3 regions of the Alteromonas sp. AWQ4_252 genome follow, and region 3 is predicted to be linked to each of the others. Evidence: predicted binding sites of a transcription regulator. Region 3 holds the regulator's gene; each other region holds the start of a gene.
What was found. The regulator LexA, encoded in region 3, represses DNA repair genes until DNA is damaged. The targets are predictions, from matches to a motif close to TACTGTATNNNNATACAGTA.
Positions count from the first base shown of each region.

Region 1 (11,092 bases), 1.7 Mb from region 3:
CCACTTTTCATTGAAGCGATAGTTCATATGTACAAACGCAGCAAAAGCTTCATTCTCAAAATAGTTGGGGCCGTATACCTGCACCATGCCTTCAGCAAACACTGGTGTATCAATCAATGAGCCGTCTTCTGTGAAATAGTATAAACCAGTTACCCACTCCAACCTGTCGTCAAATGACGCACCAGTTAGCTGCAACTCTTGCGAGAATTGGCTTTGATCCATAAAGAAAGATGTATCTACCATCACCATAGGCATACCAGAATTGTCAACGCCAAAACTTGACTCTAACTCTCGATAGGCAGTAATTGACTTCAACGCCATACCATCGCCTAGGTGGTAATCCAAGGTTAATGCGCTACCCCATGCTGATAGCTTGCTAAAGTTACTACCTGAAGCATAGGTGATATCAGGGTTTCCAGTGATGAACCTTTCATCAATCGGCAGGCGGTCGTTAAAAGGGTTATCGTCTACGTTTGCACCGGCAAGCGCCGTTCCAACGGTTGCCCGGGGCCCACAAGCCGCACCTAAGCCAATCGCATCTAGCGTGGCGACATCTAAACTAATACAAGTGTTGTATAGCGCACCTAAGCTTGCCTCGGGATCAATAGAGATTAAAGTAGACGGCGCTGCGCTCTCATTGGTGTCGGTAAAGTCTGCCGAAAAGGTTACTGTTAAATCATCACTCGGTGTATAAAGCGCTTTAAAGCGGCCATTAATGGCGTTTTCAGCTCCGGCTTCATCGCCGTATGACTGCTGGTTACCAATTGTATTAAATTTTCCTGTATCAGAAATAGACAGTTCACTTCCTGGATACGGTATGCGTTTTTGGTAACCATCTCTTCGCTTTGAAGAAAACGAAACTTGCGAAAGTAAATCTTCATTAATTGGAAGATCCGCTGAAACTCGGATGTCCTGACGATTGAAGCTACCTAATACTGCTTCTGCACGAAAACCAAATGAGTCTGATGGACGACTTGTTACTATGTTTAAAGCTCCACCGATGGTATTTCTGCCAAACAAGGTACCTTGTGGGCCTTTCAATACCTCTATACGCTCTAAATTCAAAGTATCAACTACAGCACCAAGTGTTCTTGCATAGTAAACCCCATCAACGTACAAACCCACACCAGGTTCAAGATTGAAGGCAAAGTCGTTTTGGCCTATACCGCGAATGAAAGCACTCAATACAGAGGAAGAGCCGGCAAAGGGTGATGTAGCATCCATTTCAACATTAGGTATATATGCAGAGACTTCAGTCACGTTAGAAATATCGTTGTTCTTCAACCCTTCCGCTGACATTGCTGAAATGGTGATAGGTACCTCCTGTACATTCTCAGTTCGCTTTTGTGCAGTAACTTCGATTACTTCTAACGATGTCTTAGCTGGTTCGTTGTTTTGTGCTTGAGCAACATGAGGTTGCAGAGCCGCAACAGAGGTAAATAGTGACAGGGTGACGCCCATGGATAGCTTGCTTAGCTTAAAAGGCATTGTGTTCTCCAATTTCTTCATTAATTATATGTTTAATTGTGTTACCAACTTGTTAATCAGTTGTGTATTTAGCAAAAGAAGAACCAACGCTTTAAATTAAATCATAACCAATTGTATTAAATAAAATTTTTACACAGAAGTTATTGTTTTTATGTTGTCCAATGCAGTTACCGAAATTATTCATATGATAATTTTTACTTCTACCACTTTATCATTTGATCATATTTCTAGGGTTCAAATGCGATTGACTTTAGGAGACGGCACTTTGCCAAAATAGGCGTAAACAAATTCAATAAACCGGATTTACAGCACTTCGCCACATTTTTATCAAATGAACAAATCGAAAGGTTAGAACAAGTTAAATTTATTCATTTGATTGAACGGTTTAATTTGGTAAACCAAAGCTAAGCAATAGGCACCTAATTGCGGATGCCTTAAAATCAACCACTTGTTAACAATAATACATACGATTTTTACCCCAAATACACATTTGGCATGTGCTTTGCTCAATCAAACTCGAATTAACAACCTTTCAAAATTATTCACATTACAATAAAAGGAAAATCTGTATGTCGTGGTTAGAGTCTGATAAGCCTTGGCAAAACAACACTTTTAATGGTGACTGGATTTCGCTCGGTAGCGATTTAATCTCAGTGACTGAGCCAGGAAACGGTGATGAACTAGCAAAAGTTTCTAATGTGTCAAAGGACGATGTACTAACCGCAGCCAATACAGCCGCCACTGCGCAACAAACGTGGAAAAAAGTATCGCCAACTGAAAAAGCAGACATTTTTCTAAAAGCTGCCAACTATCTGCAAGAAAATTTTGAAGACATTAGTGTTATTGTCGCTAGAGAAACTGGTGGCATTATTCCTAAGGGGCAACACGAGGTAAACTCAGCAATTACATTGCTAAAACTTGCAGCGTCTACCGCCATGCAACCCAAAGGCCTGCAACTTGCCAGCGAGCATGAAACTGAGTCTTACGCTCGCAGGGTACCGCATGGTGTTGTGGGAATAATATCACCCTTTAATTTTCCTATGATATTAAGTACACGTTCTGTGGCGCCAGCGTTAGCAACAGGTAATGCCGTCGTATCAAAACCTGATCCGCAAACGCCTCTGGCAGGTGGCCTTATCCTTGCCCTAGCACTAGAGCATGCTGGTTTACCTAAAGGCGTTTACCAAGTAATACCTGGTGGCGTAGAAGCGGGTCAAGCACTATGTGAAGCGCCGGAAATCGGCTTGGTATGTTTTACCGGATCAACAGTCGCAGGTAGAAAGGTCGGTGAAGCGTGCGGTAGAAACTTGAAAAAAGTATCACTCGAACTTGGTGGTAAGAGTTCAACAATAGTGCTTGAAGACGCCGATTTAGACGTAGCAGCAAGCAACATTGCGTGGGGCTGCTACATGCACCAAGGGCAAATTTGTATGGCATCTGGTCGCGTACTTGTACACGAAAAAATTGCAGACGCCTTAAAAGAAAAGCTCGTTGAAAAAGCAAAAAACCTCCCAGTTGGTGACCCTGCTACAGGAACCGTTGCTATCGGACCGCTAATCAACACTAATCAAGTTGCAAAAGTGAGTGCTATTGTCGACGACTCTATTTCGCAAGGCGCTGTGCTAGAAGCCGGTGGTGTTGCCGACGGTACATTCTACTCTCCGACTGTACTTAGTAATGTACAACCAGGAATGCGCAGCTTTGAAGAGGAAATCTTTGGTCCAGTAATCAACATCACAACATTTAAAACCGATGAGGAAGCAATATCGTTAGCAAATCACGGTGAATATGGTCTTGCGGGTGCGGTCATTTCAAATGATCTAGCTCGCGCTCATGCAATAGGCGAGTCGTTGAATGTTGGTCTTCTCCATATTAACGATCAAACTGTGAATGACGAGTGTGTAAACCCATTTGGCGGATGCGGTAACTCTGGAAATGGTAGCGCTATATGCGGCCCTGCTGACCTAGAGGTATATACACATTGGCAGTGGGTAACAGTCAAGAGAACGGCGCAAATGAAGCCATTCTAGTGTGAGCCTATGAACTAAGGTCAACGCGTTAAACGACATGTTGTCTTTAGCATATGTTAGACCACTTTATATGTACTCATTTCAATAATGAGTTGAACCGAAGTAAGGGTAGGTAGAAAAAGATGAAAATAAATGCCGCTATTGCCAGAGATAGTTCTCAGCCATTATCAATAGAACAAATTATAATAGAAGAACCTCGTGCAGACGAGATTCGCGTTAAAGTTGTCGCTACAGGTATTTGCCACACCGACCTTGTAGTAAAAGCCGGACTTCTTCCTACTCCCATGCCGGTTGTGTTAGGACATGAAGGTGCGGGTATCGTCGAGTCAGTGGGTGAAAATGTCACCCATATGAAACCTGGCGATCATGTAGTAATGACATTTAACTACTGTAATCACTGCCCTAGCTGTGACGAATCGGCCTATAGCTATTGTCATGAATTCTTCCCTCGTAATTTTTTTGCCGAAAGAGAAGATGGCACCAGTGCGCTAAGTCAAGAAGGCGAACTTATACATGGAAACTTTTTTGGGCAATCTTCTTTCGCTACCTACGCTATTTGTCACACAGCTAACGCTGTTAAAGTGCCACAGACTGCAAACTTGAAAGAAATAGCACCATTGGCGTGCGGTATTCAAACCGGCGCAGGTGCGATTTATGAGGCGCTGCAAGTAAAAGCTGGTTCAAGTGTTGTTGTATTTGGTACAGGATCAGTTGGACTTTCGGCCATAATGACAGCAAAACTGCTTGGCGCCTCTTCAATTATCGCCGTAGATACCAAACCAGAGCGAACAGCAATGGCACAAGAGCTGGGAGCTACACACGTTGTTGACCCCCTTTCGACGAAAGCTTCAGAAGAGATAATTAAAATTACTGGTTACGGCGTAAACTTCGCACTCGACACTACCGGGATCCCAGAGGTTATTCGCGATGCTGTTGAATCGTTAGCGCCAATGGGCCGCTGTGGAATTTTAGGTGCTTCTGGCCCAGATGCAGAAATTAAGCTTAACGAAACTCATTTTATGAGCGGTGGTCGAAGCCTTATTGGCATTGTTGAGGGCTCAGTAAACCCACATACCTTTATTCCGCAAATGATCGATTGGCAAGCCGAAGGCGTGTTTCCTTTTGAAAAACTCATTAAGTTTTATTCACCTGAGCACATTAATCAGGCAATTGAAGATACCGAGACCGGCGTATCAATCAAACCAGTGATTTGCTGGGAATAGCGCGTATTAAAAAGAACCAAGCAAGGGAAGTAGGTCGATGTATGTAGAGTCACCCGAAACTTACCAATTTGAACATAAAGGATACAGTATTCGATACAAAGATTCTGGCGGCGAAGGTCCAGTTCTTTTTTGCTGTACTGGTGTTGGAGCTTCGCTAGAGTTGTGGACTTACCAATTCTTGCTTGCCAAAAAAGGGGTGAGAGTGATTGCGTGGGACTACCCAGCACACGGGTTGTCATCAGAGGGAACCCCTTTAAGCTCGTTAGATGAGTTTGCAGAGCTTGGGCTAGCCTTGCTGAATCAGCTACAGGTTAAAGCCTTTAGTGTAATAGGTAACTCTATGGGTGGCGCTATTGCACTTAGAATCGCAAACAAAGCAGGTCGTAGAGTAAGAAGTCTTTTCTTACTCAATGCTGCAACCTTGTCAAAAGACTCACCCGTACCGTTTAGAATCATGTGTTTGCCTTTGTTAGGTGAACTAATAACCGCACCGGGCGAGGTGGCGTATACCAATCAGGTAAATGCTATATTCGACAATACGATTGATATTAACCCAGAGATATTGGCGGCGATTAAGCGCAACACGTCAAAAAAACAAAAGCAACGAGGGTTTTTACAAGGTGTTCGTATAATCAACAACCTACGTGGACAACGGCCAGAATTGGTCAACGAGAGCCTGAAAATACTAAGAAAGCTTCACTGTCCTGTTGCGTTTATCCATGGACGAAACGATAAAGTTATTCCCTTCCGAGCGTCTTTTGCTGCGCACCAATGTTGCGAAAATTCAACGCTTAATATCATAGACTCATGTGGTCATACGCCACAAGTTGAATGCCCTGATGTGATTAACGACACTATTGTTCAACGGCTCAATGGGAGGGAGGTTTCGACGTGTTAACATGCAATAGACGAATCGAGATAAATTAGTTTAACACTTAGTGAAGTACTGGATAGTGATGTTAAAGTAATTTTTATAGCAAGCTCGGTTCTGTGCAATGTAGTGTGAAAGTGACCTACTAGCAATGCAGTACTTACCAGGAATTCTTTCGTAGGTGCGAATTTGCTAGGAAATTGATGATTTCTTCAGATGCAAGTTAATTTCACTTTACATCCCAAAGATACTGTATATATTTACAAGTACTGTATAAACATACTGCGGTGGACCCATGCTTGTTACGCTTTCAATCAAAAATTTCGCTGTCGTTAAACAACTCGCTGTTAACTTTGAAGCGGGAATGACCGCCATCACTGGCGAGACCGGTGCGGGGAAGTCAATCGCTATTGATGCCCTAAGCCTTTGTTTAGGCGAACGAGCAGATGCAGGCTCTGTGCGTAAAGATGCCAGTAAAGCTGAGATCATCGCCCACTTCAACCTCAGCAAACACCCCTTAGCCCTTAACTGGTTGGAAGAGCAGGAATTACTTGAAGAAGAAGAAAAGACCTGCTTCATTCGCAGGGTTATATCCCGTGAAGGTCGCTCAAAAGCCTTTATCAATGGCTGCCCCGTTTCTCTTCAGCAGCTTAAGCAGTTTGGTCAATACGTTATTGCTATTCATGGCCAAAATACCCATTTGCAGCTATTAAAAGAAGATTATCAGCGCAATCTGGTCGACCAATACGCCACACACCCTGATCTGCTCAAAGACGTATCAGACACTTATCGCAGTTGGCGGCAAAAACAAAAAGTATTAAAGCAGTTGCAAGAAGAAGCACAGATGCGTGCAGACAGACACCAGCTGTTGAACTATCAGGTTCAGGAACTCGATGAGTTTGCTCTGGAAGATGGCGAATTTACAGAGTTAGAAACCGAACACCGAAGATTGAGTAACGGGCAAGCTTTACTGGAACAAGCACAAACCAGTTTTTATAACTTGTATGAAAACGACGAAGGCAACGCCTTATCAATTATTCAGAACGGACTTGATAGACTGATCGATCTAGAAGCCCATGATTCTGCTCTCACCCCCATCATTGCATTACTTAATGATGCGTCTATTCAGGTTGAGGAAGCCGCAAGAGAATTGCGAAGCTATTGCGATGAGCTTGAAATTGACCCCTTGCGCCTCCAACAGGTCGAAACCCGTTACAGCAAGGCAATGGAATTGTCGAGAAAGCACGGCGTTAAACCGGAAGCACTTTACGAACACCACCTTTCATTGTCTGCCGAGTTCATCGCTTTAAGTCACGACGAAGACAGGCTGGTATCGCTGCTTGATGAAGTGGAAAAAGAAAAAAGCCACTACTTGTCAGCGTGTGAAGCCTTATCTGGTTCCCGAGCAAAGAGTGCTGAAAAATTAGCAGCAGCTATACAGACGCAAATCAGACAAATGAATATGCCCCACGCTGTTATGGCAATTGCAGTGAATCATCAGGCTGATAAAACGCCGTCAGCCCATGGGCTGGACGACATTATCTTCCAGGTCTCAACAAACCCAGGGCAAAGTGTAGACAAGCTTGAAAAAGTGGTATCCGGTGGAGAATTGTCCCGCATAGGTTTGGCGATACAAGTATTAACCAGTGATAAACAAGCCACACCCACCATGATATTCGATGAAGTAGATACCGGTATTAGCGGGCCCACGGCGGCGATTGTTGGCGCACTATTACGCCGCCTCGGCAACGTAAGCCAGGTAATGTGCGTTACCCACCTTCCTCAGGTTGCCGCCCAGGCTCACAATCAGTTATTTGTGACTAAGTACAGTGATGGCAATACCACAGAAACGCAAATGCTACCGTTAACCCGCCAGGACAGAATTGACGAGTTAGCCCGTTTACTTGCCGGAGACAAAGTCACAGAATCAGCGTTGGCAAACGCGAAAGAATTATTGCAAAGTGCTGAAAACAACTGATGATATTCAACGTCAAAGGATATAAAAGCAAAGGCCTCTGATGAGGCCTTTGAATTATTGGGAAAGCTCCCAGCAGTAAGGTTACTTTAATAACGCCTACTGATAAAAGTACGGGCCTGACCAACTGTAAGTGTTACCTTCAATGGTCACACTGTGTTTTGCCAGGTTGCTATTATTATTGTTTGAGACAATAAACAGTTGCGTGTCTCCTTTAACATCAGTAATAGAAACCCCCGTATAATCCTCGGTATCAAGAACCACTGTTAATTTCTCGATACTACTTCTGGAGTTAATTGACGATTCGCTAACCGGGCTGTACGAACCGTGAGGCTCTACAATAGAAACAAACACAGTGTTCGCCGTGTCGTTTCTCCTAAGCGTAATGGCAGCATCCCGACGTAGATTAAAGTCTGGATCATTGGCACCAATTCGTGTTAGGTATATCTCGTCTTCAGCACGTGTGGTTGTTGTTAATGTGTAGTACTTACCACTTCCTAACCACTGAAACTTGGTGTTACCAGGGTTAGCCTTACCAAAGCCTTCAACAAATAAGTGCTGATAGCCATTGTCTTCACCGAATGGGGAAAGCGACTCTGGCGATTGATAGGTAAAGTTTTTATCTATTACCTGCCCCATGTAGTAAAAAGGCAAGTCGTACTGATTGTCCTCGTCAGACTTCACCCGCAATATGTCCAACACAAACGGCTTTTCAAAGTTTTCGTCTTTTATCATTGCCATAGTGCGATGCATGAAAATACCCGGGTACGCATTCTCCTCCGTAGCACTGACAACTTTTACGTTATCCTTCTCAGCGTCGAAGAAAAATAACTCAGAGTGATGTTGGCTTGCGACTTGGTATTTACCATCGAAGTGTTTTTTTCCATTCACCGAGAGGGTATTGTGGGCGATTGTCGTTTTAGCCCAGGTGGTATTTTCTTTTAAGTAGTTTCCTCCACCTTTTTGACCTATATTGACAAACCTTGCCAGACCGTAGTCTTGCAAAACTTCTTCTCCTCGTTCGTACAGAGAAAAAGATAGCTTATCGTAATGCCCATGGCTTAACCCTTGCGCAGCATATTTAAATACCAAAGTTAGTTCTTCGTCTCCATACCGCAAAATACCTACACCACCCTGGTCGCCATCTGGGCCATCACTCAAATTTACCGAACTTTTCACGAATGGCTCGGCCTTGCCATCTCGCAATGCCATCGCAGCTTCAAGACCAGATTCCTGCAATAAAACCTCGCCTTGTTTCTCTACAACACTGAGTAATCGAGGATCTTTTTCACCGTAAAAATAGGCTAAATCAACAGCAGTTACTAAAGAAGCTTTTTTATATGACATGCCCTTTTGGGCATCATTGAGTGGGAAGAACTCGCCATCGGCATCGGATAAATTTAGTAGTGCATCAATGCCTTTAAGCAGCACATTATCTTTGTGTTGTAGTACTTTTAGGTCTGGTCGATTGTTTTCCATAGCCAGCGCCAAAATGAGGAACGGATACATGGCATATCGCTGATAATAGGGCCCTTCTGTGTAATAACCGTCAGGTGAGAACGGTTCTTCAAGGTTGGCAAAAAAGCCTTTGCGCTGCCCCTCTACCTTGATAGTGCCACCGTCATTATCGGTTCCCCCCACCTCAAGACCATCATTGTCAATACCGTACAAGGCTCTTTGAATAAGTTCTTCGTCATTCATCACCAGGCCAATCATGCCAACCGCTGCGATTCCCCAGGTGCTATGATTGTGGACGCGGTTAAAAAACTGAGGATTTTCCAGCGAAATAAAATCGGCAAATGGGCGGAATAAATTATCCTCTAGCGTTTGCCGTTCCTGAGCAGAAAGATAATCGTATATAGCATCATAAGCCTGACTCATGTAAACCAGCCAATTGCTGTCATTCAAACATTGCCAGAAAAGCTTACCTCTGGCGTATGACCGCTCTTGAGGATGTAGCGGTAAACCCTTATACATTGCTTCGTATTGGAACAGCATATCGCGAATATACTTTGCGTATTTTTCATCTTCCAATATTTGATAAAGCACACCCGCTTTTTGGGCTATAAAAAAGTTTTGTTTATGACGCTGATGGGTGTATCCGCCTGAAAAATCCTTTGGAATTGGCGTATCTATACCCAGTTCAATTTCAGCATCTACCTCTTGCTTAACAACTGCCAGGCTCTTATCAAATAAGGGGACCTGCCCTAAATTATCTCTCATTCGTTCCACACCTTGCTCGGTGAGAATAAGGTTCGGGTGATTGTTCGCTTGGATTGGGAATGACGACATGCTTATACCAATGGCAAGCATGGTAAGACTAAATTTTTTAATGTTCATTTATTAATTTCCTTGTTATCAAATCGCCACTAGTGAAAATAAATAACAACGGTTGTAGGGTAAAAAAATGTTATTTAAAAATGACGATTTGTGATGAACACAATATCAGATGGGGCTTGAGTTGGAAGTAATAGTCAAAAAATTCACGAGCTATAGAGTAATTATTGTTCAGGCATCCTATTTTTGGCGTTTTATTACAACAACCAGGTATTATCTGAGCGATAAAAGTAATCAGAGCGTTGGTGTGATATTGCTATGTGTGAATACGTACACAATTTCGTCCTTCGGCTTTCGCCTGATATAAGGCAATATCAGCCTGCTTATACAATACATCGTAATTGGCTGTATTGGTATCGCCAACGGCTACACCGATACTGACCGTAGTTCTAGCACCCGATGGGGTGACTATATCAGCAACATCACTGCGTAGACGCTCAGCGAACTGGACCGAATCAGCTTCGTTTGAATCAGCCAACAAAATTACAAATTCTTCCCCACCTATTCTGGCAATAGCATCTGCTTTTCGGCACAGACCTTTTAATCTTCCAGCCAGTAGCACGAGGATGTCGTCCCCTACATCATGTCCATAGGTGTCGTTAAGCTCTTTAAAATGGTCGACATCTAACAAAAGAAAAGCCAGTTTGCCATGGTCTGAACCCATGGCCATAAGTCTTCTTTCAAGGAAGCGCCGGTTGCCGATACCAGTAAGTGGGTCTGTCTCAGAAGCAATCAATAAAGAAGCATTGGCTTGTTCCAACCTTAGCAATTTCTGCTGGCGTAATCGGAGGGTCAAAAATAACACCGCGCACAACAACGATATTACTATAACCATGAACAGAAACAGTGATGCACGTTTAGCTTCGCGTTCTCGTTGAAGTAAAGTTTCCTGCAAACTCGTCAGTTCTTGTTGCGAGGTTAGCTTATCTTCCAATTCCTTTATCATGCCTGCCTGTATAACAGGCTGAATGGTATTTCGCCGCGCGATATATTCAGCCTGCGTTTTAGCCGCCTCTTCATAAAAGCCAAGCTTCAGTTCCAGCAATGCAAGGTTTTCATACAGTTCAATCTCACTTTCCACAGATGTTTTGTTTTTAACCTTATCTATCCCTTTCCTGTAAAGCGATATCGCTTCATTGAATTGACCAAGGGTTGTATACAATTTTGC
Region 1 covers NZ_JBSWSV010000001.1:2,517,210-2,528,301, reverse strand. The annotation lists gene ACXACM_RS11255 (TonB-dependent receptor) at 1-1,488, opposite strand, end outside; gene ACXACM_RS11250 (benzaldehyde dehydrogenase) at 2,058-3,518, shown strand; gene ACXACM_RS11245 (NAD(P)-dependent alcohol dehydrogenase) at 3,641-4,741, shown strand; gene ACXACM_RS11240 (alpha/beta fold hydrolase) at 4,779-5,639, shown strand; gene recN (DNA repair protein RecN) at 5,908-7,590, shown strand; gene ACXACM_RS11230 (alginate lyase family protein) at 7,687-9,927, opposite strand; gene ACXACM_RS11225 (diguanylate cyclase domain-containing protein) at 10,181-11,092, opposite strand, start outside.
Region 1: recN (DNA repair protein RecN) is a predicted target of LexA. The motif match lies at 5,861-5,880, and genes of this name have one in related genera.

Region 2 (11,092 bases), 490 kb from region 3:
TCTTCCATTCTGCCAGGTTCGTCATTGGTCATTTGGCTTGGGAACATGCCTTCTTCTACACCAGCCATGAATACCAAGGGAAATTCCAACCCTTTAGCGGTGTGGATCGTCATCATTTGTACAGCATCCTGATTGGAATCGGCCTGGGTTTCTCCTGCCTCTAAGGAGGCATGGGCGAGAAATGCACTTAACGGCGTCATTTCATCGGCCTCTTCCGGCACAATAAACTGTTTACAGGCGGTGACAAGTTCCTCCAGGTTTTCCAATCGCGCCTGGGCTTTTTCGCCTTTTTCAGCCTGATACATAGCATACAAACCTGATTGACGGATGGCTTTATCGGCCTGTTCTTCAAGGGGCAGGTCGTTCACTGCCTGTTCGAGTTCGGTAATAAGCAAAATAAAGCTCTGCAGTGCATTTGCCGCTCGCCCTTTAAGTGCCCCTTCTGAAATCAGTAGGTTACTCGCCTGCCAAAGTGAGCAATTGTGTTGTCTGGCCGTTTCCCGGATAGAAGCCAGTGTTTTTTCTCCCATACCGCGACTGGGGGTATTCACAACGCGTTCATAAGCTGCGTCGTCGTGAGGATGATTGATCATACGAAGATAGCCAAGGGCGTCTTTAATTTCCTGACGCTCGAAGAATCGCAGGCCGCCATATATTCGATAGGCCAGTCCTTCGTGTAGTAAGGCTTCTTCCAGTACCCGCGATTGTGCGTTATTCCGGTATAAAATGGCGCTCTCGGTCAGAGTGTTACCCTGTTGCAGCCAGCTTTTAATTTGCGAAACAATAAACCGGGCCTCATCGAGTTCATTGAATCCGGCGTAAACAGAAACCGGTTCTCCCTCTGCGCCTTCGGTCCAAAGTTCCTTGCCCAAACGCCCACTGTTATTAGTGATAACTGCGTTTGCAGCATTCAAAATAGTGCTGGTAGAGCGATAGTTTTGTTCCAGTCTGATGGTTTCTGGCTGAGGAAAATCCTTGAGAAATTTATGAATGTTATCCACATTGGCACCACGCCACCCGTATATGGATTGATCGTCGTCGCCCACAATCATTATGTTGTTAGTGCCATTACTGCAAAGCATGCGTAACCAAGCGTACTGGATATTATTGGTGTCTTGAAATTCGTCTACCAGCACTGCCCTGAAGCGCTTTTGATAATGGGCCAAAATTTCTGGATTTTTGGCCCATAATTCATGTGCCCGCAATAGCAATTCAGCGAAATCCACTAGTCCTGAACGATCACAACTCTCCTGATAGGCTGCATATATATCGCGCATTTTTTGCTGAGTGTGGTCGTTATGTGTTTCGATGTGGTGAGGACGAAGGCCCTCGTCCTTGTTACCGTTGATGTACCATTGCACTTGTCTTGGGGGCCAGTGTTTTTCGTCCAAATTCATAGCTTTGAGAATGCGGCGAATTAACCGGTATTGATCATCAGAATCCAAAATTTGGAAATTTTCAGGTAAATTTGCTTCCCCATGGTGAGCGCGCAGCAACCGATGGGCTAAGCCGTGAAAGGTACCCATCCACATGGTGTGAAGACTACGCTTCATCAGGTGCTCGATACGGCCACGCATCTCTTTCGCCGCTTTGTTCGTAAAGGTTACAGCGAGAATAGAAAAAGGCGCTATGTTCTCCACTTCCATCAGCCACGCGATGCGATGAACCAGTACCCGGGTTTTACCACTTCCAGCACCGGCCAGAACCAGCATGTTAGACGGGCGAGCGGCTACCGCTTCCCGTTGTTTGTCGTTGAGGTCGTCGAGCAGTAAAGATACATCCATTGGCAGAGTCACCGGTTTCATTGTTTCAAAGCCACGCAAGTATGCCAGAACAGGCTGTTGATTTATACAGTGAGCACGTTATCGGGGCATGAGTTGTCTGTTTATTGAACTAAAGTATAAATGTGTGTTGGTCGTTACCGCGTTATGGTTCATGAATAAAGGTCGATGTAACGACTACCTCAGGTACACATCTAGCTATTTGACAACAGTTTATGTAAAGGAGGTATGTTTTCGTCGACACTCACATTTTGCTCGGCGGTCTTGAGCATAAGGCACAGTAATGAGCGTTGAATGTACTATCGATGACGACAATGAAAGTATTAGTCGTCTGATTATTGAGATTTACGATGCAGCCCTTGGTCGTCGTTGGGGAAATGTCCTTGAAAAGTGCAATGTACTTTTTCAATCTAATAAAGCGTTTCTAATATTAAGGGATGTATCCACCGAAACCATTCTCTCCTTTAAAATAAAATCCAATGTTTCTCTGCCGGAATCAGCAATTGATTACTATCTGAATAACTTCATGGCAGACCCCGTGTTCCAGTTGGTGGTTACAAAGTTGGAAGGGGAGTATGTTAATACTACGTATAAAGAAGCATCCTCTCAGACTTTTCACGACGACTTTCGTGAAAACGTAACGGACCCTGTGTCTTCAGATAAGACACTTGTAGGTGTGGTGCTGAAAGATGAAAACTATGAGGGTTTTTTCGGTGTCAGTCGTTCAGCGGGAGCCCCACCTTTTTCAGACCGCGAGATCAATTTACTTCAACAGTTAATGCCGCATTTAATAAGAGCATCGCGATTCTTTCGCGATGAAGAGTTATTTAATCGTGACAGAGATATTGCACAAAATGTGTACGAATATGTGCAGGCCCCTTTTGCTGTTTGCGACCGGCACTTGAATGTTCTGGCAGCCAATTCAGGCGCAAAATACTATCTTAAAGATAGCGACTGTATTCATCTCAAAGCTAATAAGCTGGTTCTCTCGACTCCCCGGGTTTACAACCAGCTAATTTCGTTGTTGAGTCGTGTTTATGAACATCCCCTTGAAACTGATGTTGAAAAGAATCTGGTTGCTGATGAAAATCTCACGGCAATTTTGATTATCAGAGTTAGTTTCTTATGCGCAAAAAACGATGTAAGAGGCGAAGAACCATTATTCTTTATTCGTTTCATTGTTAAACCTGCTCCGGATTGGAGAAGGGTCGAGAACAATTTTGAATTGAGTAAGCAGGAAACCCTCATTGCCCGTTTATTGTATAAAGAGGCTGACATGGAGGACATAGCTATAGCGCTTAATATTAATCAAGTGCAAGCGCAAAGTTGGGTGAGATCCTTGCTGGATAAAATGGTTGTTGCTGACGCCAGTGAGCTGTCGGAACTTGTAATGGCGTTTCCTTACAGGAATCCTTTGCCAGACTAGACAGAGTTACTACAAACAAAGCCGCGGGGAGGCGGCTTTGTAACACAGACGAATTCTGAAGGGGATCAGTTCATGTAAGAATCGACTTCTTTCTCTGCCTCTTCACGGCTTTTGCCGTAGGCTTGCTGAATTTTACCCACTAGTTCTTCACGACGTCCGTCAATTTTATCCAGATCGTCATCAGTGAGTTTACCCCATTGCTGTTGTACTTTGCCTTTAAGCTCTTTCCAGTTACCTTCAAAGCGATCACTGTTCATAATGTCCTCCTTTGTGAGTGACGTGAATAAGCCATAAAATCATGGCGCTACTACCGGGATAGAGATTCGAAACAGGTAGTAGCTTGGGTGAAGCAAAGGATATTCCAAATAGGTTTGGGTGTATTAAGTCTATGATCTTTCGATTATAATCTAGGGAGGTAAACAAAATGCCTGATCTGACAAAGGATACTTGGTGTAATAATTACAGTAAACTTTGAAAAGCAAACAGGGTCGGCTGGTCAGGTTTATGAATGTTCCTTATAAGTTATAAGGAAAACTCATTGCCACGTTGTTTAACGATAATGATAGGCTTTTGTCGACATGCCCTTGAATTCTACAACACCGTCGCTATTCTAAGGCCGCTCAGCGAAGACAAACACACAGGATCACTCCATGCACGCGCTTTCAACAAATAACGATTTCTGGTTGACCCTCAAACGGGAAGCTCAACAGATAGCCGAAAACGAACCGCTACTGGCCAGTTATCTTCACGCGTGTATTCTGACTCATCACAATTTTGAGTCTTCTCTAAGTTTCATTCTGTCTAACAAGATGGCAGATGACGTCATGCCGGCCCTTGCCATTCGAGAAGTCTTCGACGAAGCGTATTTGTTGGAACCGGGCATAACAGATGCTGCCGTCGCAGATATCCAGGCCGTGTTTAACCGTGATGCCGCGGTAAAGGACTACCTGACGCCCTTACTCTATTTTAAAGGCTTCCATGCCGTTCAGGTGCACAGGATGGCGCACTATTTGTGGCAACATGGCAGGGAACAGCTCGCATTGTTTCTGCAAAGCCGAAACTCAGAGACCTTCGGTGTAGATATTCACCCCGCCGCTAAACTGGGTAAAGGCGTCATGTTTGATCACGCAACGGGTATTGTTGTTGGTGAAACCGCAGTGATTGAAGACAATGTGTCAATACTGCAAAGTGTTACTTTGGGCGGAACCGGTAACGAATCTGGTGATCGTCACCCGAAAATTCGTCAGGGTGTTTTGATAGGTGCCGGGGCGAAAATACTGGGTAACATTGAAATTGGTGAAGGTGCTAAAGTTGGCGCGGGTAGTGTGGTACTCGACAGTGTTCCTCCTCACGTTACAGTGGTTGGAGTACCCGCAAAAGTCGTCGGTAGGCCAGGCTGCCAGCGCCCTTGTGATTCTATGCGTCAGAACGTATTGGAAGACAGCGCAATAAGCGACGATAACAATTAATTTTTCCCCGAGGCGTATTTTGACAGCACCAGGTGGTGGCACTTTGCGTCATGGGTGTAATGGCGCCTGCTAAGGTAGTAGGTGCAGTAAGTCACCCAGCGACTGCAAGCTTATGTGGGGAAGTACTGATACCCGCTCAGAACGAATATCCATGGGCCGGTTTACCGCTAGCCAAGCCGCTTGAAAGCCCGCGTCGATGGCGCCCATCACGTCTTTTTCCATGTTGTCCCCCACATGAAGAATACGCTGGGGAGGCAATGACAACATTTCACTGGCCTTGTTGAACATATCGTTTGCAGGTTTGGCTCTATAGGTCAGGCTAGCGTGTAAAAATCTCTGAAAGTAGGGCGTCATTCCGGTTCTTTCCGGGTCAACATTGCCATTGGTGATAGCGATAAGAGGAATTTTCTTCGATAGCTTGCTAAGTACATCATGGACGTCTGCATGCAGGGTAAAGTTACTTCTTGCGGTATAGAAACAATCAAAACATTCTTTAGCAGCTTGCTCCCGCTCCTGGTCGTCAGCAATATCGCCTTTAAGTGCGACGCGCAGGGTATGCATGCGAAGCTCTCCCATATCCGATGCTAGTCCTATATTTCCTTTAATCAGATCTCGCTTTATCTTAAGCCAGTGGGCTGGCGTCATCGCGGCCGTTTTTGAGAACCTGGATTTAATGTGATCACTTAGCGCGGTTTCCGCTTTCCGTATTATTGGTTCATTGTTGTAAAGGGTGTCGTCCAGGTCAAATGTCATGGCGTCGACAGAGGTAATAGGGCGGTAAAAACGCATAGTGTAATCCTGCTGTTAAGCGTTATTTCTTTCGGGCTCGGGGGTGTGCAGTATCATACACTTTGGCTAAGTGCTGAAAGTCGAGATGGGTATAAACTTGTGTAGTCGACAAGTTCGCATGCCCTAATAGCTCCTGCACAGCGCGTAAATCTCCACTTGATTCTAATACGTGAGTAGCGAAAGAATGGCGCAACTTGTGCGGATGTACAGTTTGATTGAGGTGCTGAGATTGGGCCAGGGTGTTGAGACGGTTGGCAACCTGACGATTGGAAATGCGGTTTCCCCTTTTACTGACGAATACAGCACGTTCGTAGGGTGAGGCAAATTGACCACGGATCTTCAACCATGCTTTGAGCGCTTTTTGTGCCGTACGGCCCAAGGGAAGAATACGCTGTTTATTCCCTTTACCAGTGACGCGTAGTGTACCGTCAGCCTGACAGTCGCTTAACGAAAGCCCGGTTAACTCGCTCAAACGCAGGCCGCAGCCATACAACAGCTCAGCCATGGCCATGTCACGGCATTCAATGCCAGCATCTTTGGGGTCAGACAACAGTTGTTGCATGTCATCCACACTGATTTGTTTCGGTAAAGGGCGACCCTGCTTAGGTGCTTGAATTCCGTCAACCGGGTTACTGAAGAGTTGATGTTGATCTATCAGGTACTGGCAAAATGTACGTAGCGCTGACAACTTCAGGGCGATAGAACGGGGGTGTTTTCCTTCTCGATTGGCAGTAGCTAAGACTCGCTTAACGTCAATGGGGGTGAGTCCTGACCAGTCGGTAAGTGCTAACAAACAACCGATATCGCTCAGTTGTCTGCGATAGTTTGAAATAGTGTGATGTGACAACCCTCGTTCTACGTCGAGGTGGAGCAGAAATTTGTCGAGCCAGAACTTACATTCCGCAGACAGTTGGGGCTTTTCAGCCAAACCGCTCATCAGTATTCCAGCAGCCCTGGCATGGTAATGTTGAGTACTTCCTGCAACTGCTTAAGCAATAGCGTATCCATGTCCGGAGTAAAGTGCCCGGCGTCGTCTGAGCCAACGGCGAGAATACCCAAATCCTGCTCATCGCCCAAGAGTATAAGGGCTACAGATTCTGCGGTTTCATGTCCAAATAATACCTGGCGTTCGTGCTGGCTTAAGCGGCCAAAAAAGAAGGTGTCGGTTTTAAAGCGCTTTTCAATGATTAATCGGCGCTGAAGTTCCTGCAGAGCGTGGGGGCCCTTAAACAAATGTAATACTACGGAGTGAAGTGAGAGTCGCTCTTGTAAAACTGATTCCAGCTTGTACTGTATTTCAGAAACCGATTTGCAACGCAGCAGCTCGACGTTTAAATCTGTATAAACGCGGTAGATTTTCTCGTTCTGCTTGGCCACGCCAATAAGCTGATTGAGCTTGTAGTTTAAGTGACGTACTTTCTTACGTAGTTGTTCACTTTGCTTTTCTACAAGAGAAACGGCACCTTTCTCTTCATGGGGAATTTCGAGCCGTTCGAGAATATCCGGGTTTTCAGCGAAAAATGCAGGGTTCTTTAATAAAAACGCCCTAACTTCTTCTGCAGAGAGGCCAAATGCTTCATCATAACTGGGCTCAAGGGCCACGGTTTTCTTTGACTGGCCGGTAACTTCACTCATAGGTTAATCTGTCCGTCGTAAATGTGCTCGGCTGGCCCGGTCATTTTTAATGCCGAATCACCGCCTTGCCAGCGAATACGTAAACTGCCGCCGGGTAAATCTACCCTGACTTCCTTTTCAAGCTTGCCCTGAATTTGCCCTACGGCTACTGCAGCACAAGCACCGCTGCCACATGCAAGGGTTTCACCTGCACCGCGTTCGAAAACTCGCAATCGAATATGAGTGGGAGAAACAATTTGCATAAAACCCACATTGACTCCTTCCGGAAAACGCTCATGGCGCTCCAGTAGCGGACCAATAACAGGCACGTCAGCCTCATCGACGTTGTCGACTTCCATAACGCAATGGGGGTTTCCCATGGAGGCTGCGCCTAGAAACAAGGTGTGCTCTTCCACACGAAAGATATAGGTTTTCTCTTGTTTATTGGCAACGAGAGGCACGTTAGCGGGTTCGAACTCAGGTACACCCATATTTACGGTAACCTGGCCATCCTTTTCGAGGTACAGCACCATTTTTCCAGCTTTGGTACTGACCTTAATTTTGTTGCGGTTGATTAACCCTTTCATTCTCACAAAACGGGCAAAACAACGGGCTCCGTTGCCACATTGGGAAACTTCAGAGCCGTCTGCGTTAAAGATGCGATAGTGGAAATCCTGCTCGGGATCATAAGGGGGCTCTACAACCAGAAGCTGGTCGAAACCTATGCCAAAATGCCGATCAGCGAGTTGCTTGATCTTATCTTTTGAGAAGAAAACGTTTTGGGTGACGTTGTCTATGACGACAAAGTCATTGCCCAAACCGTGCATTTTGGAAAACTGAACCTGCATTTAGCACACATCTTATTATTTGAATATCTCTAGTTTACGTAAGTTTGTGCTCACCTTTCCAGAGATCTTTTTGTTTTTCTCTTTCCCGAACTACAACTACGCTTTCACCATCTACCATTAACTCGGGCGGACGGCAGCGACTGTTGTAGTTCGAAGCCATAACAAAACCATAGGCGCCAGCACTGCGAACCGCCAGTAAATCACCAGGTTTTATTGCCAGTTCGCGATCTTTTCCAAGAAAATCTCCTGTTTCACAAACAGGGCCTACCACGTCATAAATACGCTTAGGCGCATCAGATTTTTCTTCGACACGAACTATCTTCTGCCATGCAGAATACAACGAAGGACGCAACATGTCATTCATTGCCGCATCGACAATGGCAAAGTGTTTCTCATCACCCTCTTTAACAAACTCAACCTCAGTGACAAGCAAACCCGCATTCGCAGCAATGGCGCGGCCTGGCTCCATAATAAGTTTCATGTCTTCACGACCGGTCATGTGTTCTACCATGGCTGCGGCATATTCCCGTGGATGGGGAGGGGTTTCGTCATTGTACGTTACTCCCAAACCGCCACCCACATCAAGGTGAGAAATGGTGATACCTTTTTCAGCCAACTCATCAATAAGAGCAAGGAGGCGCTTTAGCGCATCTACGAAAGGTTCGATAGATGTGAGCTGAGAGCCGATGTGACAATCCATTCCCTTGACCTCAAGGTTGGGTAAACTGGCTGCCAAAGTGTAAGTTGCTACTGCTCGCTCTCTGGGGATCCCGAATTTGTTAGCTTTCAGGCCAGTGGAGATATACGGGTGTGTTTTGGCATCGACATCTGGATTAATACGCAGCGAAACCGGTGCTTTTACACCCATTTCTTTGGCCACGGCGTTGATTCGCTCCAGTTCAGGTTCAGATTCCACATTAAAGCACATGATGCCTTGTTCTAACGCGTAGCGGATTTCATCACGTTTTTTACCCACGCCGGAAAATACCACTTTACTGGCGTCACCGCCGGCTTCCAACACTCTTGCCAGCTCTCCGGCAGAGACAATGTCAAAACCCGAGCCCATTTTTGCCAGTACGCTTAGCACGCCCAGATTAGAGTTGGCTTTTACCGCATAGCAAATCAGGTGTGGATGACTGCCTAGGGCGTCGTCAAAAGCGCGCCAATGGCGTTCGAGTGTGGCGCGGGAATAAATATAAGCTGGTGTACCATGTTGTTGGGCAATACTTGCTACAGATACGTCCTCTGCGTGAAGCACGCCATCACGGTAGGCGAAAAAATCCATTATTGAGTGTCTCCGGGAGTAGTTGCGGGTTGCTCGGATGTATCTTGGTTTTGTTCGGACTCGTCGGGAAGGTATAACGCCCCCCGATAGCCGCAGGCAGACAGGCTGCTGATAAAAACAACTAAACACACGATGAGAAAGGGCTTTTTACGCACAGCGAACCCGCATAGACAGACTAAAATTGCTGCTATGATGGCATTGCCGTTCTAAATTGCAAGTGCCATTAAGCGTTCCCGGGTTCTGTCGCCGTACTGCACCTGTTCCCACAACGCATCGCACAATGAGCGGGTGTCGTTGAGGTTGCCTTGTTTTAGCCAGTCTATAAGCACAGTAGGGTCGTCAGGGAAGTGTATAGCCTCATTTGCGGGCGCATCCAACCACTCTTCTACGATATCTGTGTCGAGTTGAAACAGGGTATGGCATAACCCCATTCTATCGAGTGTTAAAACATTGGAAAGTTGTTCGAACTGCCCATGAAGGGGTTTTATGAGCAATTTCTTGCCCAGGTGCAGGGCTTCACTGGATAACTCAAAGCCACCGTTAGCAATCACACCGCTGCAGTGTTGGAGCGCATGTTGAAACCCCTTTTTTGAAGGTGGATGCCATGATAGATGGCCATGCTCAAAGGGCTCGCTGATATCCGGGTGATAGCAAACAAAGCGTTGGTCGCTCAACGGCTCCAGCAGTTGACGGATTTGGTCGACGTTTTCAAAGGGCAAATAAACCAGCACGTGAGCATTGCTAGGAGAAGGCGCGGGCTTGTCAGCGACGAAAGGCGGCACGATGGGCTGGTCGAAGTGATACCAGTGAACACCTAATTGTACCTGTGTCGGAGCAAAATATTTCAGGATCAAGGCATTGATAAAGGTGTCGCCGGACTTGGGAACAGGATAAGTGAAACACGCCTGATGGCTGATGGAAATAGACGGCACGTTAGCCCGCTTGGCTGCCCACGCGGTTACTGGCTCAAAATCGTTAATGAGCAGGTCGTATTCAGAGACGTCGAGCTTTTTTACATCCCTGAAAAAACGTCCAATTCGGTTTTCTCTTAGGGTTGCCAGGTTATCAACACGCCCGTTGCGGGTAATAAATGTAAGACCCGAAAAGGTACGATAGTTGCCGAACACGTCCATATCGAAGTATTTGTCGCTTTCCCGACCAGAGAATACGAAATCTACCTGAAAATCGTCGCGATGCTGAAAGGCTGCTGCCATTATGCGTGCACGGGCAATGTGACCGTTTCCGGTCCCCTGTACACCGTAAAGAACTTTCATACTACCCCAGAATAGATAAACTCAGTGAAGCGATGGTGAGACCGAGTAAAGTACCGGCAATAACATCTGTTGGATAATGCACGCCGAGTAAAATACGGGACAGGCCTATAAGGGCAGCCCAACTGTAAGCGAGCAATGCAAACGGTGGATAAAAATGTGCAACCATGCTGGCCATAAGCCATGCCGCTGCTGTGTGTCCTGACGGTAGGCTGAACTTGTCAGAGGGCGTAACATGGGCGGTAAAGTTGCTCAGCAGGTCGCATGGGCGCGGGCGTTTAAACATCTTTTTCAGGATCACATACACTGGCAATTCCAATGCGTAAGCCATTAATGATGTATACAGAAAAAGCTCACCGTGTTCAGGCTCAAATGCCCATAACAACATGCCAATGACAAAGTACAGATAGCCATCACCGGTTTTTGATAACCAGATGATACCTGTGCAGTTGCGTTTCTGGGTTAAATTGTAAAGCCAAAAAAAGAGATTTGTATCGGCTTTGGTCAAGGATTTAAGATTCAGCATTGCCTTGGCCCCATGGCTACTCGTTAGCGTATAAGCTATTAGAGCAGTGTGACCACCCAGTGACAGAAAAAAGAAACCTTTGT
Region 2 covers NZ_JBSWSV010000001.1:302,054-313,145, reverse strand. The annotation lists gene uvrD (DNA helicase II) at 1-1,784, opposite strand, end outside; gene ACXACM_RS01460 (hypothetical protein) at 2,065-3,207, shown strand; gene ACXACM_RS01455 (CsbD family protein) at 3,273-3,464, opposite strand; gene cysE (serine O-acetyltransferase) at 3,858-4,676, shown strand; gene ACXACM_RS01445 (HAD-IA family hydrolase) at 4,746-5,465, opposite strand; gene xerC (tyrosine recombinase XerC) at 5,488-6,402, opposite strand; gene ACXACM_RS01435 (DUF484 family protein) at 6,402-7,100, opposite strand; gene dapF (diaminopimelate epimerase) at 7,097-7,927, opposite strand; gene lysA (diaminopimelate decarboxylase) at 7,962-9,212, opposite strand; gene lptM (LPS translocon maturation chaperone LptM) at 9,212-9,367, opposite strand; gene ACXACM_RS01415 (MJ1255/VC2487 family glycosyltransferase) at 9,419-10,486, opposite strand; gene ACXACM_RS01410 (phosphatase PAP2 family protein) at 10,488-11,009, opposite strand.
Region 2: uvrD (DNA helicase II) is a predicted target of LexA. The motif match lies at 1,837-1,856, and genes of this name have one in related genera.

Region 3 (11,092 bases):
GGCCTGCAAAGGTTGCTGATTGAAGCAAAAACATTCTGTTTTATTTAAATAGAGTGCAGCCTGACCGGGACTCACAGACGGAATAGCCTGCGCGATTATTTCACTACCCGCGGGGTTCCTCACATAGAACGACACCGTATTGACTTCCCCCGGATGCACTTCCACACGCTTAGTTTCTGCGCGAAATTCCCACGGCATCCCAGTATTTGTGCGGGTAATAAATTCCACAGTCACTGTTCTGCTTTCATCCACAGGAACGTCTTTCCAAACGGCTGCCTGGTTCTCTGTTTTACCGTTAATGCCGGTGATATCGCAAAACACGTCATAAAGCGGAACCAGCGCAAAACCGAATCCAAACATCGCCACGACCACCACGAGTAGTCGAATGGTTAGTGATTGATTTTGCGCCGACTGCGTACTCACTGCTTACTTCACAACAGGTGGTGTTTCAAACGTATGATAAGGAGCCGGTGAGGGGATTTCCCACTCCAGACCTTCTGCGCCTTCCCATACCTGGTCGGAAACCGGATCACCCACCTTTTTACAGGCTTTTATAACAAGAGCCAGGAAGATAAGTTGTGACAATCCGAATGCGAAACCGCCAATACTGATCCACTGGTTATAGTCGGCAAACTGTAGGGAGTAATCGGGAATTCGCCGTGGCATTCCTGCCAGACCCACAAAGTGCATAGGGAAGAACAACACGTTCACCGATACCAGCGAGCACCAGAAGTGCCACTTGGCTAAAGTTATATCAAACATTTTCCCAGTCCATTTTGGCAACCAGTAATAAACTGCTGCCATGATGGAAAATATGGCGCCGGTTACCAGTACGTAATGGAAATGCGCTACCACGAAGTAGGTGTCGTGGTATTGAAAATCAACGGGTGTGATGGCGAGCATGAGCCCCGACAAACCACCTATGGTAAACAGCACAATAAAAGCCAGGGCGAACATCATTGGAATTTCGAAAGTCATAGACCCTCGCCACATGGTGGCTACCCAGTTAAAGACTTTCACCCCTGTTGGCACTGAAATTAGCATTGTGGCGAACATGAAAAACATTTCAGCAAATACAGGCATTCCGGTAGTGAACATGTGGTGTGCCCACACAATAAACGACAACAGCGCAATGGAGGCAGTTGCGTAGACCATAGACGCATACCCAAACAAGCGCTTGCGGGCAAAAGTGGGAACAATTTGAGAGATAATACCGAAAGCTGGCAGAATCATTATGTATACTTCAGGGTGCCCAAAGAACCAGAATATATGCTGGAACATAACCGGGTCGCCGCCCCCTGCAGCGTCGAAGAAACTGGTTCCAAAGAATTTATCAGTGAGCACCATGGTTACTGCACCAGCCAGTACAGGCATTACGGCAATAAGCAGAAATGCCGTAATAAGCCATGTCCACACGAATAGCGGCATTTTCATCCACGTCATGCCTGGCGCACGCATATTGAAAATGGTCACGATGACGTTAATGGCACCCATAATGGACGAAATACCCATAATGTGCACAGAGAACACAAACAATCCGGTACTGTCACTGCTGTAGGTAGTCGACAAAGGTGCATAAAAAGTCCAGCCGAAAGCCGGACCACCGCCTTCCACAAACAATGAGCCTAACAAAATGGCAAAGGCGAATGGCAGGATCCAAAAGCTCCAGTTATTCATTCTGGGAAGCGCCATATCCGGGGCACCAATCATCATAGGAATAAGCCAGTTTGCCAGCCCGGTGAAGGCGGGCATTACCGCGCCGAAGACCATGATGAGCCCGTGAACCGTGGTCATCTGATTAAAAAAGTTAGGGTCAACTATTTGTAAACCTGGTTGGAAGAGTTCTGCACGGATCACCATCGCCATTGCGCCGCCCACCAGGAACATGATAAATGCAAACCACAAGTACAAAGTACCGATATCTTTGTGATTGGTAGTCAGTACCCAGCGCATCAGGCCTTTTGGTGCGCCGTGATGATGGTCGTCATGCATAGCGTCACCGCCTGCTACTAACGTGTCTGTCGCTTTACTCATAGTTCGCTCCTACTTACCCGTGGCAACTGCGTTAACGTCTTTGGGCTGAACAATATCGCCGGTATTATTTCCCCAAGCATTACGCTCGTAGGTCACAACCGCCGCGATGTCCTTCAGCGACAGCATTTTTCCGAAGGCCTGCATAGCTGTGCCCGCTTTCCCGTTTAACACAATGTTGATATGGGCAGCCTGATCTTCCAGTACCATCGCGCTACCTTTCAATGGAGGGAAAACACCTGGCAAGCCTTCTCCGTTGGGCATATGACAAGCTGCACAGGTAGTGTTGTATACCTTTTCTCCAACCGTCATTAACTCATCCATTGTCATGTTCATCGCCAACAAGCGCTGCTCTTCTTCTTTGGCTTTTCTGACAATGTCTTCCTGCTCAGTCATCCAGGCTTTGTAGTCTTCAGGGGTTTTAGCAACGACAACCACAGGCATGAACCCATGATCTTTTCCGCACAACTCTGCACATTGGCCACGGTATATTCCCGGCTCATTTACTTTGGTCCAGGCTTCATTGATAAAGCCAGGGTTCGCGTCTTTTTTCACCGCAAAATCAGGCACCCACCAGGAGTGAATGACATCATCAGAGGTGATCAAAAACCGGACTTTTTGGCCTGTAGGTATGACCAGGGGGCGATCAACTTCAAGCAAGTAGTTCTCGCCTTTCTCGTACTTATTTTGAATTTGCTCTTGCTGGGTAGCCATTAACGAGTAAAACGAAACATCACTGTCCATATATTGATAATGCCATTTCCACTGTGACCCAGTGACTAACACGGTCATATCGGGTTCTGTGGTATCTTCCATGGCGATGAGGGTTTTAGCAGCCGGAACGGCCATAAAAATTAAGATAAGAAAAGGGATGACTGTCCAGGCTATTTCCACTTTCACATTTTCATGAAAGTGAGCTGGTTTCGCGCCCTTGGATTTTCGGTGCTTCAAAATGGAATAAAACATCGCGCCGAAAACCACCACAGCAATGGCTACGCAAATTGAGAACATCAGCATATGCAGGTCGTAAACCTGTCCGCTAATATCAGTGACCCCCTGGCGCAGATTCAATTGACCTGCTCGCTCTGTGGTGGACGCCGTTTGAGCAAGGATTTGCCAGGGCAACAATACCGTTGCCGCACCCAAAACCCTTGTTGCTATACTTCTGCGTTTTCTCACTCAACACCTCCGTGATGGAGGGTCATGTGTAATGCCGCTTCACAAGACCCTGACATTGAGACCATCCTGGTTGTTAATATTTATCCTGGATTGTTATTTTATTGTAAACAACAGTATAAGAATTAAACAGATTTAATGGTTTGTCTAGTCTTTCATTAAGAATTTAATGATTAATCTGCGCTTATCACATTCTGAGACAGCGCCTGAGCGGGGTGTGGATTTGTAATTCTTGCTATTGAATTCTGATTTATCGAATGTTTTGTATGTTTTTTAGACAGACCATTGAATTATCAACGCTTGTGAGGTTTCTTTTAAGAAAGCACCATCTTTGTGCAATGCGTGGGTAAAACGAAGGTTTTACTGCGAAAAAAAGCAGTGAGGCTTTGTTTTCATCGGCAGTAGACCGTTTTACTACATTGAATGAATTTATACAGGCCGTAATTGTAAGTACTGAGCACTACTGTGAGCCGAAGCACGTCCAGCAATAAAAACTGCAATACAAGGCGAGTTTCCTCACTGACGTTTTGAAACTATGGTGATATTTGTCTTGTGTAAATTGGCAACGCAGCAATCGGCATCCGCCGTATTCTGCCCATAAAAAAGGCAGCTAACGCTGCCTTTTGATAACTGTTCTGAAGAAATACGTCGCTACATCCAATCAGCGTTTCGAATAACGCCAACAGCCAGTCCTTCGATGTTAAAAGGCTCAGAGGCTAAATCGACTTTAATAGTATTAAAATCATCATTTTCTGCGTGCAGCCACACTTCACGACCTTTCTTCTCAAGCCGCTTTACTGTTACGTCTTCATCAACCCGAGCCACAACTACCTGACCGTTATGAACATCGGTTGTTCTGTGAACTGCGAGTAAATCGCCATCAAGAATGCCGATATCTTTCATACTCATACCATTTACACGCAGAAGAAAGTCAGCCCTGGGATGGAACAGATCAGGATCGACCTTATAATGCATTTCTACGTGCTCCTGAGCCAGGATTGGCTCGCCAGCTGCCACCCTTCCGATAAGCGGCAAACCTGCATCCTCTTCATTCTCGGCTTCTAACGGAATATTGAGTTTAATCCCACGGGATGTTCCAGCAAGGATCTCAATCACCCCTTTTCTGGCCAGCGCTTTCAAATGCTCTTCAGCTGCATTAGCAGAACGAAAACCCAGTTGTTTGGCAATTTCTGCACGAGTTGGGGGCATGCCGGTTTCCAGCATGGTGGTTTTGATAAGTTCTAAAACTTCCGTTTGTCGGGGTGTAAGTGGACGCATAAACAGCCTGTCTTTCTATACAGTTTCTGTAAGTATATACAGTTCAGTGTTTTACACAAGTAAAAACAATGTGTGGGTTCCAGTTTAGTACGAAGAAATTCCAGCAACATTAAACTCGATTACAGACAAGGATCAGGCATTCAGTTCACTCTGCTCTTGATTCCGGCACGTGCCATAACCAGATCGTCTATAATCATAAATGGCGTACACTTGCCAGCTATGCACTGCTGCTAAAGTGTACAGCAAAGATCAACACACCCTAGTGCAAAGTAAAGGTGACGGTGAGTTGGACTTGGCTATAGATGTCCTTTAACACCAGTTTAATCGCGGTGAATTGCAGATCATATGTACTCAGATTACGGGCGCTTTGCCATGGCGTTTTCTTACCATACTGGTGGGCTCTGGGGTGGCCGTATAAAAAGGTACGATCTAACCTAATCACCTCTCCATTTGGTTGAACACCTTGCCATTCAGCTACTATGCCGAGGGCTTCATCGACGGCTCTGAACATGGCGCCTGAGCCAACTTTAAAGCGCACCGCGAGTTTATCTCCCGGCTCTAAACTATGGCCTTCAACTGAGGTAAATCCTTCTTCGCCATTGGCGAGCTCACTTAGCACTCCACTGTTGACTACATCAACTGTTGTGGTACTGGCCGAAATGTTTGAAAACTCCTTTAATAACGCCTCAAGGCTTTCTTGAACGCCTGCAAATCTGGACACCATTTCTGCAATAATTTCATGTTGTAGGTGCTGGTATTGATCATCCTCGTCTTCTGGCAGCGCCTTTAATGCAGTCAGGCAATTCGTTGGACCGTCTTCTGCCCAAACGCAATCCCATAACAGCTTTAAAAGTGTGGTGCGGTAACCTTCTTCTAAAGCAATGGCTTTATCGAGATAAGGTTTGGCAAGTGCAGGTTGCGGGGCGTCAAACCTGTAATCGAGCAAATACCGGTATGCTAGTTGATATGCAGCATCGGCATTATCCAGGTCTGCGGCCTGGGTTAATAAAGTAATGCTGTCGGACACCGGCGTCACCGATTCTCTGGCGTTTAACTGGCTCAGTGCCAGCCGATAGATGGCTTCAGGTTGACCGGTAGCGGCCGCCTGTTGGTAAAAATATGCAGCCCGTTTTTCGTCTCTATCAACGCGGTACTGGCCAAAAAAACCATTGGCGACTAACAACAAATCTTCGGTGAGTAATTTTTGTTCTTCTTCAGACGTTTCTTCAATGCCTAGTGGTGCGATAGACAACTGGCGACGAATAAAATCATCAATCATAACGTGCTCATGCTGATCGCCGCTCCAACGAGAGTGGCCATGTCCGGTGCGTTTGTAGTATGCGTGTTCAAAGGGTTTACCGAGCTTGGTTAAAACATAATCCAAGCGCTGAGTGTGCTCAAATGCTGCAACATCGTCGTTATAACCTGCGGTTAATAGCAAAGGTTTGGTGATCTTGTCGGCAAGATACAGAGGTGAAATAGTAAACAAGTCCTCATTGTATTCACCAACCGTGTTTTCGACTTTTTCTAACCATTCTTCGCTGGTTTTCAGGTTGCTCTGGTTGAACATCAGCGGCAGGTCATATACCCCAAATCGAGCGACGACACAGTCAACCAGGTCGGGATGTAAAATGCTCAGCATTAACGCCGAATAACCACCGTAACTGGCCCCTATTGCACAACGGTTTTTAAAGGTGTGTTGTTGTTCAAGCTGCTTAATGGCTTGTACGATATCCTGTTCGATCTGTTGACCAATTTCTCCTACACCACCTTCACGGAAGGCTTTGCCAAATCCAAAAGAGCCATGATAGTTTACCTGTAATACGGCATAACCACGGGTAGTGTAAAACTGGACTACGCGGTTGAATTCAGCGGTATCCCGCACGCCAACCGGTCCGCCATGGGGCATTACGAGGAGTACCTCATTGGACTTGCCGACCGCAGGATAAAAATAGGCTTCTATCTGGTTATCAGCAGACTCAAAGGTCATTAACCGGGCTGTGGAAAAAACATATCCATCTAACTCGGGTTGTACAGAAAATAACAATCTGGCGACTTTTGCCTGCACATCATAAACGTAGAGATCAGCCGGTGCATCCGCAGCATAGGCCGCTACAATATATACGTCGGCTTCAGCACTGTAATCAACCAGCACCGTATTTCGCCCGGTAAGGTTAGCATTGAGTACTGACTGGCGGTAACCATGCACTGAGTTGAGATATTCCACAGTGAGCTCGCCGCCTTTGTAGTAAGAAACTGAGGTAAGTTGACCAGTTTCATAACTAACCTCGGCTGAGATCAAATCGTAACTTTCATGCTCGTACAATACTTCACTAAAGGTTTTAGTTGGGATGTTATACCGGTAAAGTGCAATTTTATCGGTAGAAATATCACTGAGTACCGCCAGGTTGTTTTTGTCGATAAAACCCATGGGTTTGAAGGTGTATTCAGTATCAAAATCTTCCAGCAGGGTTTGCCATTCAGAATCATGCAAAGCGCGGTATTGCAGGGTGAATGTCTCTGCTTCGCTATCGTAGCTTAAGCCCAGTAATTGGTCTGATGGTGAGTCATAAAAGTAAAACGCGGCCTCATCAATAAGGTCGTGTATTTCATTTCGTCCTTTCCAGTCTGGTTGAGACAGCGCTATGGGGTCAGTCACATAGATCTCGGTATCGCCTTTAGGCGGCTTATAGGCAAACACCAGTTTTTCCGGCTCGGAATAGGCGCGCCCCAGCACATATCCGCTGTGACGAATTCGGTGAGAAGTGAAAGAAGGGGTACCGTCTTCATTAAAACTAATTTCAATGATGGTCATCACATTAACACGACGGTCGTTAACAAATACCGATACTTCAAGATACAGACGGTTAGCGGTGAGCCAGAAATACTCGGCAAGCTGGCCGCCTTCACCCAGGTCAGCAAGGGGAATAAAATTGTCAGTTTTACGATCAATCAAGCCAACCCGGGAGTTGTCTTCATGGTATTCAAATACCGCCACGTAGCTGGCATCAGGAGATAAACTTGGTGATCTAAATTGCTGATTTGAGAAAATTTTGGAAGCCGGAACCGGGCTCTCAACCTTGTTTTCTTTAATCTGTGCCAGCGCATTACACGATAAAAACAGTAAAACCAACAGCCATTTATTCATCGGTGGCCTCCAACTGTTCTATGAACTGGTAAAACTTGTCTTCCCCGGGGCCGGCATAAACCAATGAGCGTTCCCCTAACAGGCCCGGAAAGTACTCTTCCATATAGAGTTGTGCGCCAGCGGCTTGGTTTTTTAGTTCCACATCGTTGGCGAAAAACCAAAAAGACGGGCGATTAACGGTTAAATGGCCGATGTAATTGATTTGTCCGGGGGTAATTGTAAATTGCCATATGTCGTCTTCAAGCTTGGTCCTGAAGTAGAAGTTATAATTGATTTGACCCAACCGATAGTTACCTGCAGGAACCGGGATTAATATATAATTTTCTCCGGCAGAGAGATCCTCTCGTGTTAGCTTGAGGTCTTTTTCACCCCAAATATACAATGCATCGAGAGAGTAATTGTTCACCAGACCAATCAGCAGATATCCCTCCTGATTAGTGGACAGGCGATCGTCATCCTGTTTTTGCGCAGAGACCTTGGTCGCTCCACATCCGCTCAGTAAAGTGGTTAATGCGAGAAGTAATACTAACCACTTAAGATGTCGTCCTTGCATAGAGCTTTTCCGTTTATTTTCATTATGAATCGTTACTTTATCAGTGGGTTACATGTATCTCAACGGTATTCACTTTTGATAATCACGGTTTTTACTTTGAAAGTGGTCGGTAAAGTATTCGCTATAGGCAGTCGAGGCAAAACCGGCCAACCTGCTTATTATAGTGACCAAAATGACTTGACCACTACATACCCATATCTCCTAAAAGACGGCATTTTCATCAACCCACAATCTAAAACTATCTTAACCGGAAAAAATGGAGGACCAGCAAACTTCTTAACTTGAAAACGGCTACTAACCTATTGATTTTCCGTGACCCAATATTTCACTCTTAACTACTACCGACAGCAAGCAATCAATTTACAGAATCAAAAACAATCTCACGATTTCTTCGCTTCTGGTGATGCAACAATATGGTGGGAAGTAACCCCCGCAGGGTAAAGCAAGCTGCGTCGGAATGTGGTTTTAACTTCCGCAGAAGTGAAACCCGCATTGTGTACTATCTTCTTCAGTGAACGATGAGAGTAGCAGCGCAAATTAGATACGAGACCGTCCCACAGTAACATCACGGGGACAATTGGAATTAGATAGGTGAACACAGCCGTTACCAGCAACTGTCGCCGCTCTGTAATAAAGGGCAGCAAAATCATTGCGATAAGGGGGCCGAATAACATAGAAAGATAGCTTACAAATGCATTGTCGCAGTACTCAAGTACCAAGATGTCATCACCGTGGGACAAATTGAGTTTACATATTTGAGCGACCTGCTCATCGTCGAAATGATGAAAAGCGTTGATAAAAATTTTCGGGCAGCGAAAATCCGGGTTGTCCTGCAGCACATCAATAGACTGCTCTAAATAGTGAATACGCGAGTCTCCGAGGTTATTGATGTGCTCTCTGAATTCCGGGTTTTTGTGGATCATAAAATCCGACAGGTAAAATTTAATGTCTTGCTGTTTCATCTCTTTAATGAGCAGCGCATCTACATAACCACTTCCGGCGCAGGGGTCGAGTACCTTGCCGCCAGATTTTTCGATGAAAGCATTCAGCTCTGGCATCCAGAGTTTGTGGTAGCCAAAGATTTTGTACAGCGCGCCCATAAAGCGGCGCAAAAACGCGTGGTAAAATTCAGGAACCCAGAATAAATCACCGAATTCAAATAGTTTTCTTTGCATACTGTCCCCGCTTTTCCTTACTTTTCACTCACCTCTAATCGGTGATCGCGTTCGGGTGATAGTTCAATTATGGTCCAAGTTTGTTACAAAGCACGCTATCGTGACAGTTAAACTGAACTTTTCTTGTATGAGACGCGTTTATTTGGTTATGAAAACATCTATTAAAGCAAATATCACAGCGTATTTCGTCGTATTGGCTCTGTTCGCTGTTCTCGACGGCTTATGGCTGGGCGTTTTAGCTATGCCTTGGTATCAATCTGCCTTTGCTGGCTTGCTACGAGATAACTTTATTGCCTGGCCTTGGCTCGTATTCTACGTGCTTTACTGCGCTTCTATAGTGTTTCTGGCTATACGCCCTTATGCGAACCAAAACCTGATCCGCACCAGTGTCGCAGGTTTTGTACTTGGTGCAACTGCTTACGGAACTTATAACCTCACTTGCTACTCTATACTGGCTCATTGGCCACTTTCGATGACAATCGTAGACTGGATGTGGGGAACATTCGCAACAACGGTACTGGCCACTGCCGGCGGATGGGCTATGAAGAAAATTCATTGAACTGTCATGTTAGAATCGTGACAGTTCCTCACGTAGACACTATCATGACTTTCCTACCTTAGTTCATCTGGATCGCCGTATAAGTGTGGTAAACTACGCCGGTTTTCATAATACAGGATTTACTCTTCATGTCGTGGATGCGCAAAACGCTGCTGTCGGTGTTTCATTATCCCGTTAAGCTTTTAGTCAAAGATCACAGTATTCCAGCCAATGTAGAATCTGAGCTGGGTATAGACAAAAGCAAGCCTATTATTTATTTGCTACCGACAAATTCCGTTACTGATCAACTTGCTTTGCGCATGACAACGGAGAGATTAGGTTTACCCAGCCCCACGTCTGAGATCTCGGTGGCGGGCAAAACGTATCCCAGTAGCGTTTTTTTACGAAAAACAGAACCTCTGTTTGTAAAAACCGCCTCCCATACAGATGTAGATTCAGTGTTCTCCAGTCTTTTTCATCTTCACCGGGATCATCACGATGTCGACGTACAAGTGGTCCCCGTGTTTGTGTCTTGGGGTAGAGCGCCAGGTAAAGGCACGCCGGGACTGAGCGACCTGATTGCCCATCACGCTTCTCCAAGCTGGCTTAGAAAATTATTCATAGTGCTATTTCTGGGCCGTGATAATTTCATAAACTTTAGCAAAGCCGTATCAGCGCGAGAAATGTCAACTCAGCGGGGTAGCGACGAATCCATCGCTCACAAACTCATACGCGTAGCAAGTACTCACTTTCATCGAAAACGTCAGAGTATGACGGGTCCTACACTTCTTGAGCGCCAGGAATTATACAATGCCATATTGGGCTCAGAAAGCGTGAAGGAAGCCATGTATGAATCTCAGCACGCTAGAAAGGGCAAGAAAAAGACCGAAGATCCCCGGGAAACCGCCAAAGAGTATATTAACGAAATTGCCGCTGATTACCGTGAAGGACTAATCCGTTTTGGCGATCGCATTCTCACCCGTATTTGGAATAAAATTTATAATGGTATTAGTGTTGGCCATGCGGAGCGCATACGCGAACTGGCAGCGAATGGCCACGAGATTATTTATGTACCGTGTCACCGCAGCCACATGGATTACATGTTACTGACATACGTAATTTATCACGAAGGTATGGTAACGCCCCATATTGCTGCCGGGATCAACCTGAACTTCTGGCCAGCAGGCCCCATT
Region 3 covers NZ_JBSWSV010000001.1:795,059-806,150, reverse strand. The annotation lists gene ACXACM_RS03530 (cytochrome c oxidase assembly protein) at 1-423, opposite strand, end outside; gene ctaD (cytochrome c oxidase subunit I) at 427-2,034, opposite strand; gene coxB (cytochrome c oxidase subunit II) at 2,044-3,159, opposite strand; gene lexA (transcriptional repressor LexA) at 3,859-4,485, opposite strand; gene ACXACM_RS03510 (alpha/beta hydrolase family protein) at 4,745-7,633, opposite strand; gene ACXACM_RS03505 (hypothetical protein) at 7,626-8,186, opposite strand; gene ACXACM_RS03500 (hypothetical protein) at 8,567-9,361, opposite strand; gene ACXACM_RS03495 (DUF2177 family protein) at 9,510-9,920, shown strand; gene plsB (glycerol-3-phosphate 1-O-acyltransferase PlsB) at 10,049-11,092, shown strand, end outside.